Regions from separate parts of the Rhodococcus sp. P1Y genome, predicted to be linked through region 1. Evidence: riboswitches for the same ligand, from Rfam matches in the RefSeq annotation. Region 1 holds a riboswitch; each other region holds the start of a gene.
The links. Region 1 has a riboswitch for S-adenosylmethionine ahead of D8W71_RS26255 (amino acid ABC transporter permease). Riboswitches for the same ligand answer to the same signal wherever they lie in the genome.
Positions count from the first base shown of each region.

Region 2: another riboswitch for S-adenosylmethionine. It lies ahead of D8W71_RS13315 (bifunctional o-acetylhomoserine/o-acetylserine sulfhydrylase); the one in region 1 lies ahead of D8W71_RS26255 (amino acid ABC transporter permease).
Region 3: another riboswitch for S-adenosylmethionine. It lies ahead of D8W71_RS00295 (aminotransferase class V-fold PLP-dependent enzyme); the one in region 1 lies ahead of D8W71_RS26255 (amino acid ABC transporter permease).

Region 1 covers NZ_CP032762.1:5,665,447-5,669,975, reverse strand. The annotation lists partial or broken gene D8W71_RS28120 (DUF222 domain-containing protein) at 304-1,065, opposite strand; gene D8W71_RS28115 (hypothetical protein) at 1,012-1,191, shown strand; SAM riboswitch class I at 1,381-1,478, shown strand; gene D8W71_RS26255 (amino acid ABC transporter permease) at 1,712-2,668, shown strand; gene D8W71_RS26250 (amino acid ABC transporter ATP-binding protein) at 2,665-3,462, shown strand; gene D8W71_RS26245 (ABC transporter substrate-binding protein) at 3,498-4,472, shown strand; gene D8W71_RS26240 (FAD-dependent oxidoreductase) at 4,510-4,529, shown strand, end outside.
Region 2 covers NZ_CP032762.1:2,886,917-2,891,445, forward strand. The annotation lists gene metX (homoserine O-acetyltransferase MetX) at 1-661, opposite strand, end outside; gene D8W71_RS13315 (bifunctional o-acetylhomoserine/o-acetylserine sulfhydrylase) at 658-1,995, opposite strand; SAM riboswitch class IV at 2,173-2,302, opposite strand; gene D8W71_RS13320 (MFS transporter) at 2,619-3,776, shown strand; gene D8W71_RS13325 (ABC transporter substrate-binding protein) at 3,887-4,529, opposite strand, start outside.
Region 3 covers NZ_CP032762.1:56,508-61,036, reverse strand. The annotation lists gene D8W71_RS00300 (Pls/PosA family non-ribosomal peptide synthetase) at 1-2,099, opposite strand, end outside; SAM riboswitch class IV at 2,304-2,419, shown strand; gene D8W71_RS00295 (aminotransferase class V-fold PLP-dependent enzyme) at 2,474-3,817, shown strand; gene D8W71_RS00290 (hypothetical protein) at 3,954-4,463, shown strand; gene D8W71_RS00285 (YbaK/EbsC family protein) at 4,476-4,529, opposite strand, start outside.

The DNA.
Region 1 (4,529 bases):
CGGCCCGCCGGGGGATCCCGAGTTCGGACCCGTATCCCCGGGAGGCCGAGGCTGTGGCCCGTCGTCTCCAAAAGGCCCCGGCTCGGGTCCGGTGTTGCCTGGGGTTCCCGAATCACCACCGCAACCGCCACCGGTTTCGTCGTTACCGCTGCGATCGCAGCTAGCAGCTGTTTCAGCCGAAGGTTCTGGCTGGCGACTCGCGTCCTGCCCGCCGACCTGCGCTTTCGCGGCGTCAAGGAATTCGGTAAGCAGGATCTGCCACCGAGCGTCGCCTGCGATCAATCGGGCGGTCTCCGGATCCAGGACGGTTCCATCTCCGAGAGTTGCAGGCTCACTGGTCAACCCGAGCAACGATTCGGCACTGATCAGTATTTGCAAGAGGTGGGGCCGGCGCTTCGGAGTGAGGTCTACTGCGCCACGCACCGGGCAGTCCTCCTTGCCGCACAGACACGCGACGGCGTCCTCTCGATGGATCAGCGCGACCAAGGCATGTCCACGCAACTGCCTCTTGGTACGAGGGTCCCGTGAGCACACGGTTCCGGCGATCTCCTCCAACACCGAATCGCACTCGGCACCTTCGAGAGCCGTCATTTTTGCGAACAATGAGGCCATTCCATCGTTGCTCGCTTTGAGCTCGGCGCAACGCTCCTCTGACTCGGCGGCGATTCTGGCTGCGGTGGCCTCGTCTTTGTCATGATCGAACCAGTGGGCCCAGATTTTGTCTCGCAATACCTTCGTGCTGTAGCGGAGAGCGCTGGCAAGTATGTCCGCTTCGATGGCGCGCACGGTGTCGTCGCTGACTTTCGACAGCACAAGCGCGATAGTCCGAACGCGCGGATAGTCGAGGTCGCCGCCAGAGAAGGCTGTGCAAATCCCGGGCATTCTCCAGTGCAACTGCTTGCCAACGGTGATCATGTCGCGGACTACTGTTCGCGAAAGTGAGAGCGCAACAGCAGCTTCCGTCTCGACGGCACGATCGGCACGAGTGACATCCGCTTCACCTCCGCGATCGTGAATACCTGCTTCCGCAGCAAACCGGAATTCGCCGAGTTCGAACAGGTGCATAACCAATGCGGCGGCAGCTTTGTTTTCGGTCCGGCGATCATCGGTGAGCCCAGCGAGAAGTTCCGCAGCGACCGCGTCGTTATCGCGTCGGATCTGATCCTCGAAGCCCCCCGGCATCCCCATTGAAAGAACATTAGTCGAACAGGTGTTCGGACGCAACTCTTCTGAAATCCAGCGGTATGCAGGGCGCTGCTCTGAAGGGTTCGCAGATTGCAAGGTTTGAAATCACCCTGATCTCAAACCGATTGCCAAGCGGCACTGAGTAAACCAGTTGCGGCGACTTGACGGATCCACTATCGGCCGCTTACATTTCCCTCACCATCCAGAGCGACCGAGAGACCTTGGCTCTACGACGTCGCAGCAACCCCCTGCCTCACGGCAGGTGTGGGTGCTACCGCCAGGACCGATGGAGGACACATGAACTGTCGCACGTGGCGAGGTCTGTACGTCGACCTGTCTCGGGTCGGCACCCGCACTTGTACAGGGCACTTCCTGCTCTGAAGAGTCGGTACCCGCGCATCGATTCCTGCTGAACGGGGCTCTCGACGGCCGAAGCGTCGGCCGGTCGGAGGACCTGTTTCTCATCACGCATTTCCCTCGGAAGAAGGCTCGATCTCGTCATGCACACACACAGCCGGCGGTCCCGGTGACTCAGCTAGATTCTCGGCCCACGGCCGTAGACGAACACGTCGATGACGAACAGCTCGTCGTTGCCAGAAAGTGGCACCCGTGGCGCTGGGTGACCAGCATCGTGGTGCTGACACTCGTCGCACAGTTCGTGCACGGTCTTGCCACGAACCCAGGTTGGGACTGGGGGACCTTCGCAGAATACTTCGCTGCGCCGTCGATCCTCGCTGCTCTCTGGCTGACCATTCAGCTCACGTTCTGGGGCACTCTGATCGGATTCGTCATCGGCATAGCGCTGGCAATCGCCAGACTATCGAACAATCCGGTGTTGCAGACGATTTCGTGGTTCTACATCTGGGCGTTCCGGTCGATACCGCTTATCGTGCAGCTACTGTTCTGGTTCAACATTGCCTACCTGTATCAGACTCTGACCCTGGGAATTCCGTTCGGACCGGCCTTCTTCGAGTTCGACGTCAACAGCGTGATCAGTGGTTCCACAGCCGCGATCATCGGGTTGGCGCTGCATCAAGCGGCCTACTCGGCGGAGATCGTCCGTGCCGGCATCATTTCCGTCGACCAGGGTCAGTTGGAAGCTGCTGCAGCGCTTGGCATACCGAAGCATCGCGAGTTCTTCAAGATCATCCTGCCCCAGGCGATGCGCGGCATCCTGCCCAACGCGGCGAACGAAGTGATCAGCCTGTTCAAGGGCACGTCGATCGTGTCGGTCATGGCTATCGCCGAGCTGTTCTACCAGGTCCAGGTCGTGTATGGACGCAACGGTCGCGTGGTACCGCTGCTCATGGTCGCAACCGTCTGGTACATCGTGCTCACATCGATCCTGTCGGTCGTGCAGTTCTACGTCGAACGTCACTACGCCAAGGGCGCAGTCCGCAACATCCCGCTCACGCCGGTTCAGAAGGTCCGCAAGAAACTATCGGAAATCACCGCCCCGCCGCGCGGAGGAGGAACACGATGACGACGCTCGATGCATCGACGTCACCGTCGAAGACCAAGTATGCGGTCGAGGTTCGCGGGGTTCACAAGTCCTACGGCACGCTCGAAGTGCTCAAAGGCGTCGACCTCGTGGTTCGGCCGGGTGAAGTCACCGTCGTCATCGGACCGTCCGGATCGGGGAAGTCCACTCTGCTCCGTAGCCTCAATCACCTCGAGAAGGTGGACCAGGGGACAGTCCGCGTCGACAATGATCTCGTCGGATATCGGCGCAAGGGAAACAAGCTGCACGAGCTGGGCAACAAGGACATCCTTCGTCAACGCTCGCAGATCGGTTTCGTCTTCCAGAACTTCAATCTCTTCCCACATCTGACGGTGCTGGAGAACGTGATCGAAGCGCCGATCTCGGCCCAGAAGCGCAGGAAGTCCGACGTCGAGCCCGAGGCGCTCGCGCTTCTCGAGCGGGTCGGGTTGAAGGACAAAGCGCATGACTATCCCCGACGCCTGTCCGGTGGTCAGCAGCAGCGGGTCGCCATCGCTCGCGCACTTGCATTGCGACCCAAAGTTATTCTCTTCGACGAACCGACGTCGGCCCTTGACCCCGAATTGGTCGGCGAGGTCCTCGAAGTGATCAGAGGACTAGCCCGTGAGGGCGCAACCTTGGTGATCGTCACCCACGAGGTCGGATTCGCTCGCGAGATCGCCGACACCATCGTCTTCATGGACGCGGGTCAGGTGGTTGAACAGGGTTCGCCCGCAGAACTTCTCGACAATCCACAAGAGGAACGCACCAAGTCGTTCCTCGCACACGTCCTCTAGATCTACTTCACTTACACACACATCAAGGAACAGTCATGCCCAGATCCAACCGCCGCGTCGCGGTGCTAGTTTCGGCTCTTGCAGCAGTTGCCCTCACGGTGGGCGCCTGCAGTGAGCCAGAGGCCGAGAACACCGTCACCGCTTCCGACGGAATCACCTACGATCTCTCGCCCGAGCAGTCCGGCCGCATCCACGTCGACAAGGTCGACGAGATCGCCGCGAAGGTTCCGCAAGCAATTCGTGATCGCGGAACGTTGATCGGTACCGGTTCGACTGGTTCGACTCCGCCGCTCGGTTTCTACGCCACCGACGACAAGACTCCAGTTGGTTCGGAGATCGACATCGCCTGGTTGATCGCGGACACCCTCGGCCTGCAGTACGAGCGTCAGACTGCCGACTGGGCGCAGAACTTCGTCAAGATCGATTCCGGCGAGAACGACGTGTTCATTTCCAATGTCACTGTGACGGAGGAGCGTAAGGACAAGTACGACTTCGCGACCTATCGCCTCGACAACCTCGCATTCGAGGCAAAAAAGGACAGCGGCTGGACGATCGAAGGACGCAAGGACATCGTCGGCAAGAAGATCGGTGTCGGCTCGGGTACCAACCAGGAGCAGCTCCTCGTCGACTGGAACGAGGAGAACGCAGCCGAAGGCCTCGCTCCGGCCGAGATCGCCTACTACCAGAACACCTCGGACTACTACCTCGCCCTCGGCTCGGGACGTATCGACGCCTACTTCGGGCCGAACCCGTCGGCCGTCTACCACTCCTCTAGCACAGGTGAGAGCGAAGTCATCGGCACCTTCTCCGGCGCAGGCGACGCACTCCAAGGCGAGATCGCCGTGCTGACCAAGAAAGACAACGGGTTGATCGAGCCGATCCAGGAAGCCATCAACCACGTCATCGAAGACGGCAGCTACGCGAAGGTCCTCGAGAAGTGGGGCTTGCAGTCCGAGGCTGTCTCGGAGTCGGTCATCAATCCTCCCGGCCTGCCACGCAAGGCACCGTAATTTCTCGCAACACAGCTGAACAGGTAGAACAACTGACATGAACGTAGTAGTCGTCGG
Region 2 (4,529 bases), 2.8 Mb from region 1:
CGGTGCCGTGATAGTTGCCGCCCTGCCATTCGGGATCGGACGTGATGGCGTCGATCTGCGTGGTTTGGGTACCGATTTGGTCTGCGGTCGCGCGCGCGCCGACGGCGAGTACGAGCGCAGCCCCGACACGGTCGGGGTGTTCGACGATCCACTCGAGTGTCCGCATGCCGCCCATCGATCCGCCGACAACCGCGGCGAACCGCTCGATCCCGAGAACATCCGCCAGCGCAGCCTCAGCTGCGACTTGGTCGCGGATGGAGATTTCCGGAAATCTGCTGCCGTAGGGAGTGCCGTCGGATGCGAGCGAGCTGGGTCCAGTCGTGCCACCGCACCCGCCGAGAACGTTGGATGCGATGACGCACCACTCGTCGGTATCGATGGGTGCGCCTGGTCCGACCATGCCGTTCCACCAGCCCGGAAGGGCATGGTGGTCGTCGGCGGGTCCGCTGACGTGCGAATCGCCCGTCAGTGCGTGCTCGACCAGCACGACATTGTCGCGACCGGGAGCGAGCTCACCCCAGCGCTGAACAGCAACGGATACCGCAGGAAGCGATGCGCCGCTCTCCAATTCGAGTGGGCCGATGTCGATACTGCCGAGCCGTCCGTCCGGCGGCGGAAAGCCCGCAGCCGGACGGACGTCGTGCACAGAGCCGATTGTCAAGATGCCGCCGCGGCGAATCCGGTTTCGAGATCGGCGAGGATGTCGTCGATCCCTTCGATGCCCACAGCGAGCCTGACCAAACCGGGGGTGACGCCCGAGGCGAGTTGCTCCTCCGGTGTCAGCTGGGAGTGGGTTGTCGATGCGGGGTGAATGACAAGTGAACGCACATCACCGATGTTAGCGACATGGCTGTGAAGGCTGAGTGCGTTGACGAACTTCTTGCCCGCGTCGATGCCGCCCTTCAGTTCGAACGCGATGATCGCGCCCTGCCCCTTAGGGGCCAACTCCTGTCCACGCTGGTACCACGGCGAGGACTTCAGGCCTGCGTAGTTGACGGACTCGACGTCCTCGCGTGCCTCGATGAACGCGGCGACCTTCTGTGCGTTCTCGACATGCCGCTCGATGCGCAGACTCAGCGTTTCCAGTCCTTGGCTGATGAGGAAGGCATTGAACGGCGACACTGCTGCGCCGATGTCGCGGAGCAATTGCACGCGGGCCTTGAGAGCGAACGCGGGTGCACCCAGGTCGGCGAACACCACGCCGTGGTAGCTGGGGTCGGGGGTGGTGAAGTTGGCGTGACGCCCCTGCGTCCAGTCGAACGTGCCGCCGTCGACGATGACACCTGCGATGGCCGTCCCGTGGCCGCCGAGATACTTGGTCGCCGAATGGACGACGATGTCGGCCCCATGCTCCAACGGCCGGATGAGGTACGGCGTCGCGACGGTGTTGTCGACGATCAACGGAATGCCGTTCTCGTGGGCTACCCCGGAGATGCCGGGAATGTCGAAGATGTCGTTCTTCGGGTTGGAGATGGTCTCACCGTAGAACGCCTTGGTCTTCGGGGTGATCGCTGCTCGCCACTGCTCCAGGTCGTCGGGATCGTCGACGAAAGTCACGGTGATTCCGAGTTTGGGGAGTGTGTAGTGGAAGAGGTTGTACGTTCCGCCGTAGAGGCGTGGGCTCGCGACGATGTGGTCGCCTGCCTCGGCCAGATTGAGAATCGCGAAGGTCTCCGCGGCCTGCCCGGAGGCGAGTAGGAGCGCTGCAACTCCACCTTCCAGAGCGGCGATGCGCTGCTCGACGACGTCCTGGGTGGGGTTGATGATGCGGGTGTAAATATTGCCGGGCTCGGCGAGCCCGAACAACGCGGCAGCGTGATCGGTGTTGTCGAAGGTGTACGAGGTGGTCTGGTAGATCGGCAGCGCGCGGGCGTTCGTGGCGCCGTCCGGCGTCTGTCCGGTGTGGATCTGCTTGGTCTCGAAGCTCCACGATGCGGTGGGGTCCTCGATGGGGGTGCCTGCTGCGTCTACGACGTCAGGGGTGCTGTCGGTCATGTGAGTGATAACTCCGTCTTCGAAGGATGTTCAAATTTCGAATGGGCTCTCGTGGTGGGAGCCTGGGCGGGGCGTATCGGTACAACAACACATGGTGAACCTCCTTTTCGAGCGCGCTGTTTCCAGTCGCGCTCGTTCGGTGGGTCCGCCGACCTCGTCTTCCATCTCGATGAGGCGGACCCGCGCTTGCTCGTTGGCGGCGCAGGTACGCGTCGCCGACCAACCAGGTCTTGTCACCCGGGGCACCCCACCGCGGTTGGAGGGTTGCCGACCAGCAAGCCGGGGCTTGATGCTGGTACTCATGACCTGCGGTGAATCCTAGCGGGGTCACCGAGATCGGGAAACAACGACTCTCGGTGATTCCTCCCAACGGGATGCGAGTCGACTGGGTGAGCACAATCACCGTGTGGCGATTCGAAATTTGATCGGTCGAGGGAACAGAATCGATTCAGTGGCCGTTCCCTCTTGGGTTCGCGTCGATACCTCCCCCTTCGAGACAAGGTTGTTTTGCTGTGACTGTCACCGATTCGGCTTTCGCCAAAAATGTCAGCGCGGTGCGCGACAGGGTGTCGAACGGTCCGAGCGGCAGTCGTAGGCCCCTCTCTTCTCGCAGGCGGCTCGCGATGCTCGCGTTGTCGATCGGTGGGTTCGGAATCGGAACCACCGAGTTCGCGTCGATGGGTCTTCTTCCCGACGTTGCGACGACGATGGGAATCTCCGAACCGTCCGCCGGTCACATGATCTCGGCCTACGCACTCGGCGTCGTCGTCGGTGCGCCCGCGATCGCCACCCTTGCCGCTCGGGTTCCGCGACGTGTGCTGCTGATCGGACTCATGGTGGCGTTCACCCTCGGAAATCTCGGGACGGTGTTCGCGCCCAGCTTCGGTGAGCTGGTGGCATCGAGGTTCGTCGCAGGTCTTCCTCACGGTGCGTTTTTCGGCATCGCGGCCCTTGTTGCCGCGCATCTCGCCGAGCCGGGTAAGCGGGCCAAGGCCGTGGCGATGGTCATGATGGGTCTCTCGGTCGCGAACGTCGTCGGCGTCCCCGCGGCGACGTGGCTGGGCCAGGCGCTCGGCTGGCGCAGTGCATTCGCGGTCGTCGCTGTCATCGGCGCGCTGACCGTCACCGCCCTGATCATGTGGATGCCGCGTCTCGACGGCATGCCGACCACCAATCCGATCACCGAACTCGGCGCTCTGCGACGTGGTCAGGTGTGGATGACGTTGTTCGTCGGCATGGTCGGATTCGGCGGCATGTTCGCCGTCTACACCTACATTGCATCCACTCTCACCGATGTTGCCGGGTTGGCCCGTGCGTTCGTACCGGTCGCACTGATGATCTACGGCCTCGGCATGGTTGCAGGCAACTTCGTCGGAGGTTGGCTCGCTGATCGGTACCAGTTGCGCGGGACCTTCATCGGCCTTGCGTCGATGGCGGTATTTCTCGCCGTGTTCGTGGTTGCTTCACACAACCCGATCAGCGCGCTCGTTCTCGTATTTCTGATCGGCGCATCGGGTTCATCGGTCATCCCCGGTTTGCAGACGCGGTTGATGGACGTCGCCGACGATGCCCAGACCCTTGCCGCGTCGCTCAATCACGCGGCGTTCAATCTGGCGAATGCGATCGGCGCTGCTCTCGGCGGCGCAGTCATTGCCGCGGGATTCGGATACACCGCGCCTGCGGCAGTCGGTTCGATGCTGGCGGTGGCAGGTCTCGCCGTGCTGGCAACGGCCATGTGGATGCAGCGACGCAGCGACGCCACCGCGCTCAAAGCTTCCTGACGCACCTCGCTGCCTGACGTACTTCGCTGCCTGAGCCCGGTCGAGATCGAGGTTGTGCCGCGAAAGTCTGCGGTTTCGGCGCACAACCTCGATCTCGGCGCAGGACTCGGTCAGCTCGTGGTCGTCGCCGCGCCCTCGCCGGCAAGTGTGCTCGCGAATGCAGGCACCAGTTGGTCGATGACGTACGGCAGGCTCAGCGGACTGGTGAAGTAGATCGCGCCGGCCGTGACGGCGTCGGTGAAGACGAGCTTGTTCTCCTTGACCCGTTCGAGGTTCTGGTACACGCGCTCTTGCTCGAGGGCGGTGCGGTCCTCGGGCTTCTCGGTCCCCCACAAGAGAACGTCGGCCGAGTCGAGCACCGAGAGATTCTCCAGCGGAATGTATGCCTGGCCACTACCGTCGGCCGGCGCGAAGGCGTCGAGGTCCGATGGAACCACGAAACCGAGGTCGGTCAGGAAGTCGGTGCTGAGGCCGTTCTGGTAGGCGATTGCGTCGCCCTCGTAGATGGCGTTCTGAAGGAAGATCGCCTTGGTGCCCTCGAACTCCGGGTGTTCCGCCCTGGCGGCGGCGAACTTCTCGTCGATGCCGGCGATGATGTCTTCGATCTCGTCCGTTTTGCCAACGGCTGCACCGATGTTTCTGGCCTGTTCGTCCCACGGGGAGAAGCTGGCGGACGAGTCGCCCGACTGGGCAATGGTCGGCGCGATCTCGCTGAGTCTGTCGTAGCTTTCCTGGTCGAGGCCTGCGTTCGTC
Region 3 (4,529 bases), 260 kb from region 1:
AGGCGCGTCGCCGTCCACAACCGAATGTGCGCGCTTCCGCCGCGCTTGTAGGCGCCGGGCTGGAGCCCTGCCAGCAGCAGCCGGGACCCGACGACCGAGATCGCCATCCGGCCGACCGGACTGATGAACAAGATGAATGCGGGAAGAATCCACCACCATGACAGCGTCGGCGCCCATGGCACGTACGCGAACCAGCTCATGACGTTGAACAGGATCCCGACCCACGTGATCCATTGCAGTCCCGTCAACGTCGTCAACGGAATCGTCGCGGCGATCTGCGTCCACTGCGCTGTCCGAGAGGTTGGTTCGACCTCGCGCGGAACGATGTCGAGCGGAGGCTTCAGCTCGTCCAGATACCGCGCGAGCGAACCCAGCCGCGGGTGGTCGTACAGCTGAGCGACGGTGATTTCCGGGAATCGCTCGCGTAGGGCGGTCACCAGCTGTGCGGCGGACAGCGATCCGCCGCCGTTCTGGAAGAAGTCGGCGTTCTCGTCGGAGACCTGGGCACCGAGGATGTTGGTCCACAATTCGGCGACCCATCCGGCGGTCCCGGTCAGGTCCGAGGACTCGCCCATGCCGGGGAGTGGCCACGGAAGAGCGTTGCGGTCGACCTTGCCCGAGGTGCGCGTCGGCATCTCGTCGACGAGTGCGAGGCGTGGAACGAGCGCCGACGGCAACTGCTCGGCCAGAATCTTGCGGGCTGCGTCCAGATCGAAATTCGGGTCGGTACTAGCCAGGTAGCCGACGAGGACCGAGTTGCCCGCACCGGTCTTCCTGACGGCTGCGGCCGCGCCGCCGACGCCGGGCAACGACTGAAGCGCGTTGTCGATCTCACCGAGTTCGATGCGTCTGCCGCCGAGTTTGATCTGGTCGTCGGCGCGGCCTTGGAAGAGCAAGCCTTCGAGCTCGAGCTTGACGAGGTCGCCGCTGCGATAGGCGCGGTCCCATCCGAGCGTCGGCATCGGGGCGTACTTCTCGGCGTCCTTGGCCGGATCGAGATAGCGCGCAAGTCCGACTCCGCCGATGACCAGCTCACCGACCTCCCCGACGGCGACGGGATTGCCGCCTCCGTCCACCACGGCGAGATCCCACCCGTCGAGCGGGAGTCCGATACGCACCGGGCCCTTGCCGTCCATGATCGACGCGCACGCGACGACGGTTGCTTCCGTCGGACCGTAGGTGTTCCAGACCTCGCGGCCGTCGACGGCGAGGCGCTCGGCCAGCTCGGGTGGGCACGCTTCACCGCCGAAGATGAGCAGCCGGACGGCTTCGAGAGCTACGGCAGGCCACAGAGCGGCGAGCGTGGGAACCGTCGAGACGACGGAGATGTCGCGGGCGATCAACCACGGCCCGAGGTCGAAACCACTGCGAACGAGAGAGCGCGGAGCGGGCACCAGGCATGCGCCGTGACGCCACGCGAGCCACATCTCCTCGCACGACGCGTCGAACGCCACCGAAAGGCCTGCGAGTACCCGGTCACCCGGACCCAGCGGGTCGTCCTGCATGAACATCCGTGCCTCGGCGTCGACGAACGCCGCCGCATTGCGGTGGCTGACGGCCACACCCTTCGGGGTCCCGGTGGAGCCGGAGGTGAAGATGACCCACGCGTCTTCGTCGGGTGAAGGGATCGTGAGGGTGTCCGGGATCGGGGTGTCCTGCTTGTCGGCCGTACCCGCCGCGATTCCTCCTGCCGTGACGACGGCAGTGACCTTCGCTTCGCCGAACACCAGCTCGGCCCGTTCGTCCGGGTCGTCGGCATCGACGGGCACGTAGGCGGCACCCGCATTGAGGATCGACAAGATGGCGACGTAGAGCGAGAACGAACCCGAGGGCATTCTGATTCCGACGCGGTCGCCGCGCCTTACTCCAGCCCTGGCCAGCCACTGCGCGCCTTCGTCGATGTCCTCGAGGAGCTCGCGGTAGGTGACCGAGACGGTGCCGTCGTCGATCGCCGCGGCATCGGGGTACTGCGAGGTGGTCGAGCGCAGGATGTCGATGAGCGTTCGCTCCGATGGAGCGCGCCCTGCGCGCAAGAATTCGGCGGGGACGCCAGCCGAGGGCTGGACGCTAGCCGAATCCGATTGTGATTGCACAGACAACCGGTGTTCCTTCTTCTCGTGTTGTACCGAAACGAACGTCAGCGGTCGTTATCTCATGTTCGGTTGTCCAGAAGGTGAACGGACGTTTCGTTCGCGCAAAGCTGCATCTCGTACGGTCTCGGCACCGGGCACAGCTTAATCGAGTTGGAGGTTTCCTACCTCCCGGGTTGACAATCCAGTGGCACTTTTGCCATCCTCTGTGCAGGTCATGAGTACCAGCATCAAGCCCCGGCTTGCTGGTCGGCAACCCTCCTCCGCGGTGGGGTGCTCCGGGTGACGACCTGGCTGACGCCGGAAAACCGGTGCAGCAAGCGCGGACTCGACTTCTCACTGACGATTCTTCGGGTCCCTTGATCGACAAGGGGTTATTTGTCATGACTGCTGTTCTCGACAACTCGTGTGCTTCGTTCGCTACAGTCAGCGGCGCTGATCTGCAGGTTCCTCTGGTGAATGGAAGTACCTGCACGTACGCCAATTTCGACTACGCGGCCAGCGCGCCTGCGCTCGCCCACGTGACCGAGCGAATTGCCGATCTGTTGCCCTACTACTCGAGCGTTCACCGCGGCGCCGGGTACGCATCACGCGTGTCCACTGCGGCGTACGAAAAGGCACGCGTGACGGTGTCGAATTTCGTTGGAGCGCAATCGGATGCGGTTGTCATCTTCACCAGGAACACCACCGACTCGCTGAACCTTCTTGCCGGGTGCGTGCCGGGAGACACCGTGGTTCTCGATATCGAGCATCACGCGAACCTGCTGCCCTGGAACGACCGCCGCGTCGTCGTCGCGGCCGAGTCCATCGCCGAGACCCTGGTATCGATCGAAGCCGAACTCGCTGCCAAACCGGCTGCGCTGCTTGCGGTGACGGGCGCCTCCAATGTGACCGGCGAAGTACTTCCGATCGACGAGCTCGCTGCTCTCGCGCACCGATACGGCGCACGCATCCTCGTCGACGGTGCGCAATTGGTACCCCATCGACGGGTCGACATCGAGGCCCTGGGGGTGGACTACCTCGCGTTTTCCGGACACAAGTTGTACGCGCCGCACGGTGCCGGCGTGCTCGTCGGTAAGCGTGACTGGCTCGACGCCGCCGAGCCCTATCTCGCAGGCGGCGGGGCTGTTCGCCACGTCGGTCTCGATCACGCCGAGTGGGCGCCGGTTCCGGCACGTCACGAGGCGGGTACACCCAACGTGCTCGGCGTCGTCGCCTTGGCGGCAGCATGTGAAGCCCTCGAGCATTTCGAGGTGGCAGGTTCGGTCGACCACGAGCGTCGACTGTCCGATCGCCTGCGCGACGGGTTGACGGCGGTGCCTGGCGTCGACGTACTGACGGTGTGGAACGACTCCCCGGACAGTGTGGGGATAGTCACATTTTCCGTAGATGGATTCGGCCCCGGCGAGATCGCTGCGTACCTGTCGGCCGAGCACGGCATCGGAGTGCGGGATGGCAAGTTCTGCGCTCACCCGCTGCTCGCGCGACTGGGTCACGCGGACGGTGCCGTGCGCGCCAGCCTGGGGCTCGGCAGTTCCGACGCCGATGTGGATCGGCTGATCGGGGCCATCGAGACGCTCGTCGCCGACGGGCCCTCCTGGACGTACGAGGAGGAGAACGGTTGGTGGAATCCTATTCCCGACCCTCGCCCGTTCCCCGAGCTGGCAGGCGGTGCCGCAGGCGTGGGATCCCCATGCGCAACGCAAACGGTTAGCATCGCCTCATGAGGGCAATTGCTCTGTCGCAGAACCGACTCTGGCGCGATCGATACGTCGATCTGTGCCGGACGGCCTCTGGCTCGTGTAGGTGTTCGGACTTCAGTCATCCTCCCCAACACCTCGCTTGCACGACGGGACCAATTTCATGTCGAACAACTCACCTGTCCGCCTTGCCCTTGCAACTCCAGGCGCATGGACGGAAGTCACCGACGCTCGCCCTACCGAGTCGATAGTTCGCATCCACGCCTCGGATCTCCGCGAGGGTCAGCAGGCAAGAGCACGTGCCAGGGCCGAGGCCGTCGAGGCAGGCAAAGATGCCGACAGCGTTGCGGTGTTTCTCGATATCGAGATCCACGTCGCCGACGATGCACGGACCGCGCGTCGGGAATTCGCCGCGCTGGACCTCCCGGCGGTGCCGAGTTCCATCCGGTACGTCGGGACCCCCTCCGGTCTCGCGGGGCTCGTCGCCGACGTGAAGGCAGCGGAGGTGGCCGACGGGGTGACCCTCATCGCCGTCGGGCCCGAGCAGCGGAACCTCGACAAGATCGCACGCGGCGTCGTGCCCTGGCTGGAGGATCGCGGTGTCTTATTCTCCGCCGAGAAGCTTCTGGCCGCGACCGGCTCGCTGACGCCGACACGGGTGCTGGCCTCCTGAGCGCTCCCGCGTCTAGGTGACATCGATGGCGAGACCGGCGGTGATGCGCAGAAGCTCCGAGCACGT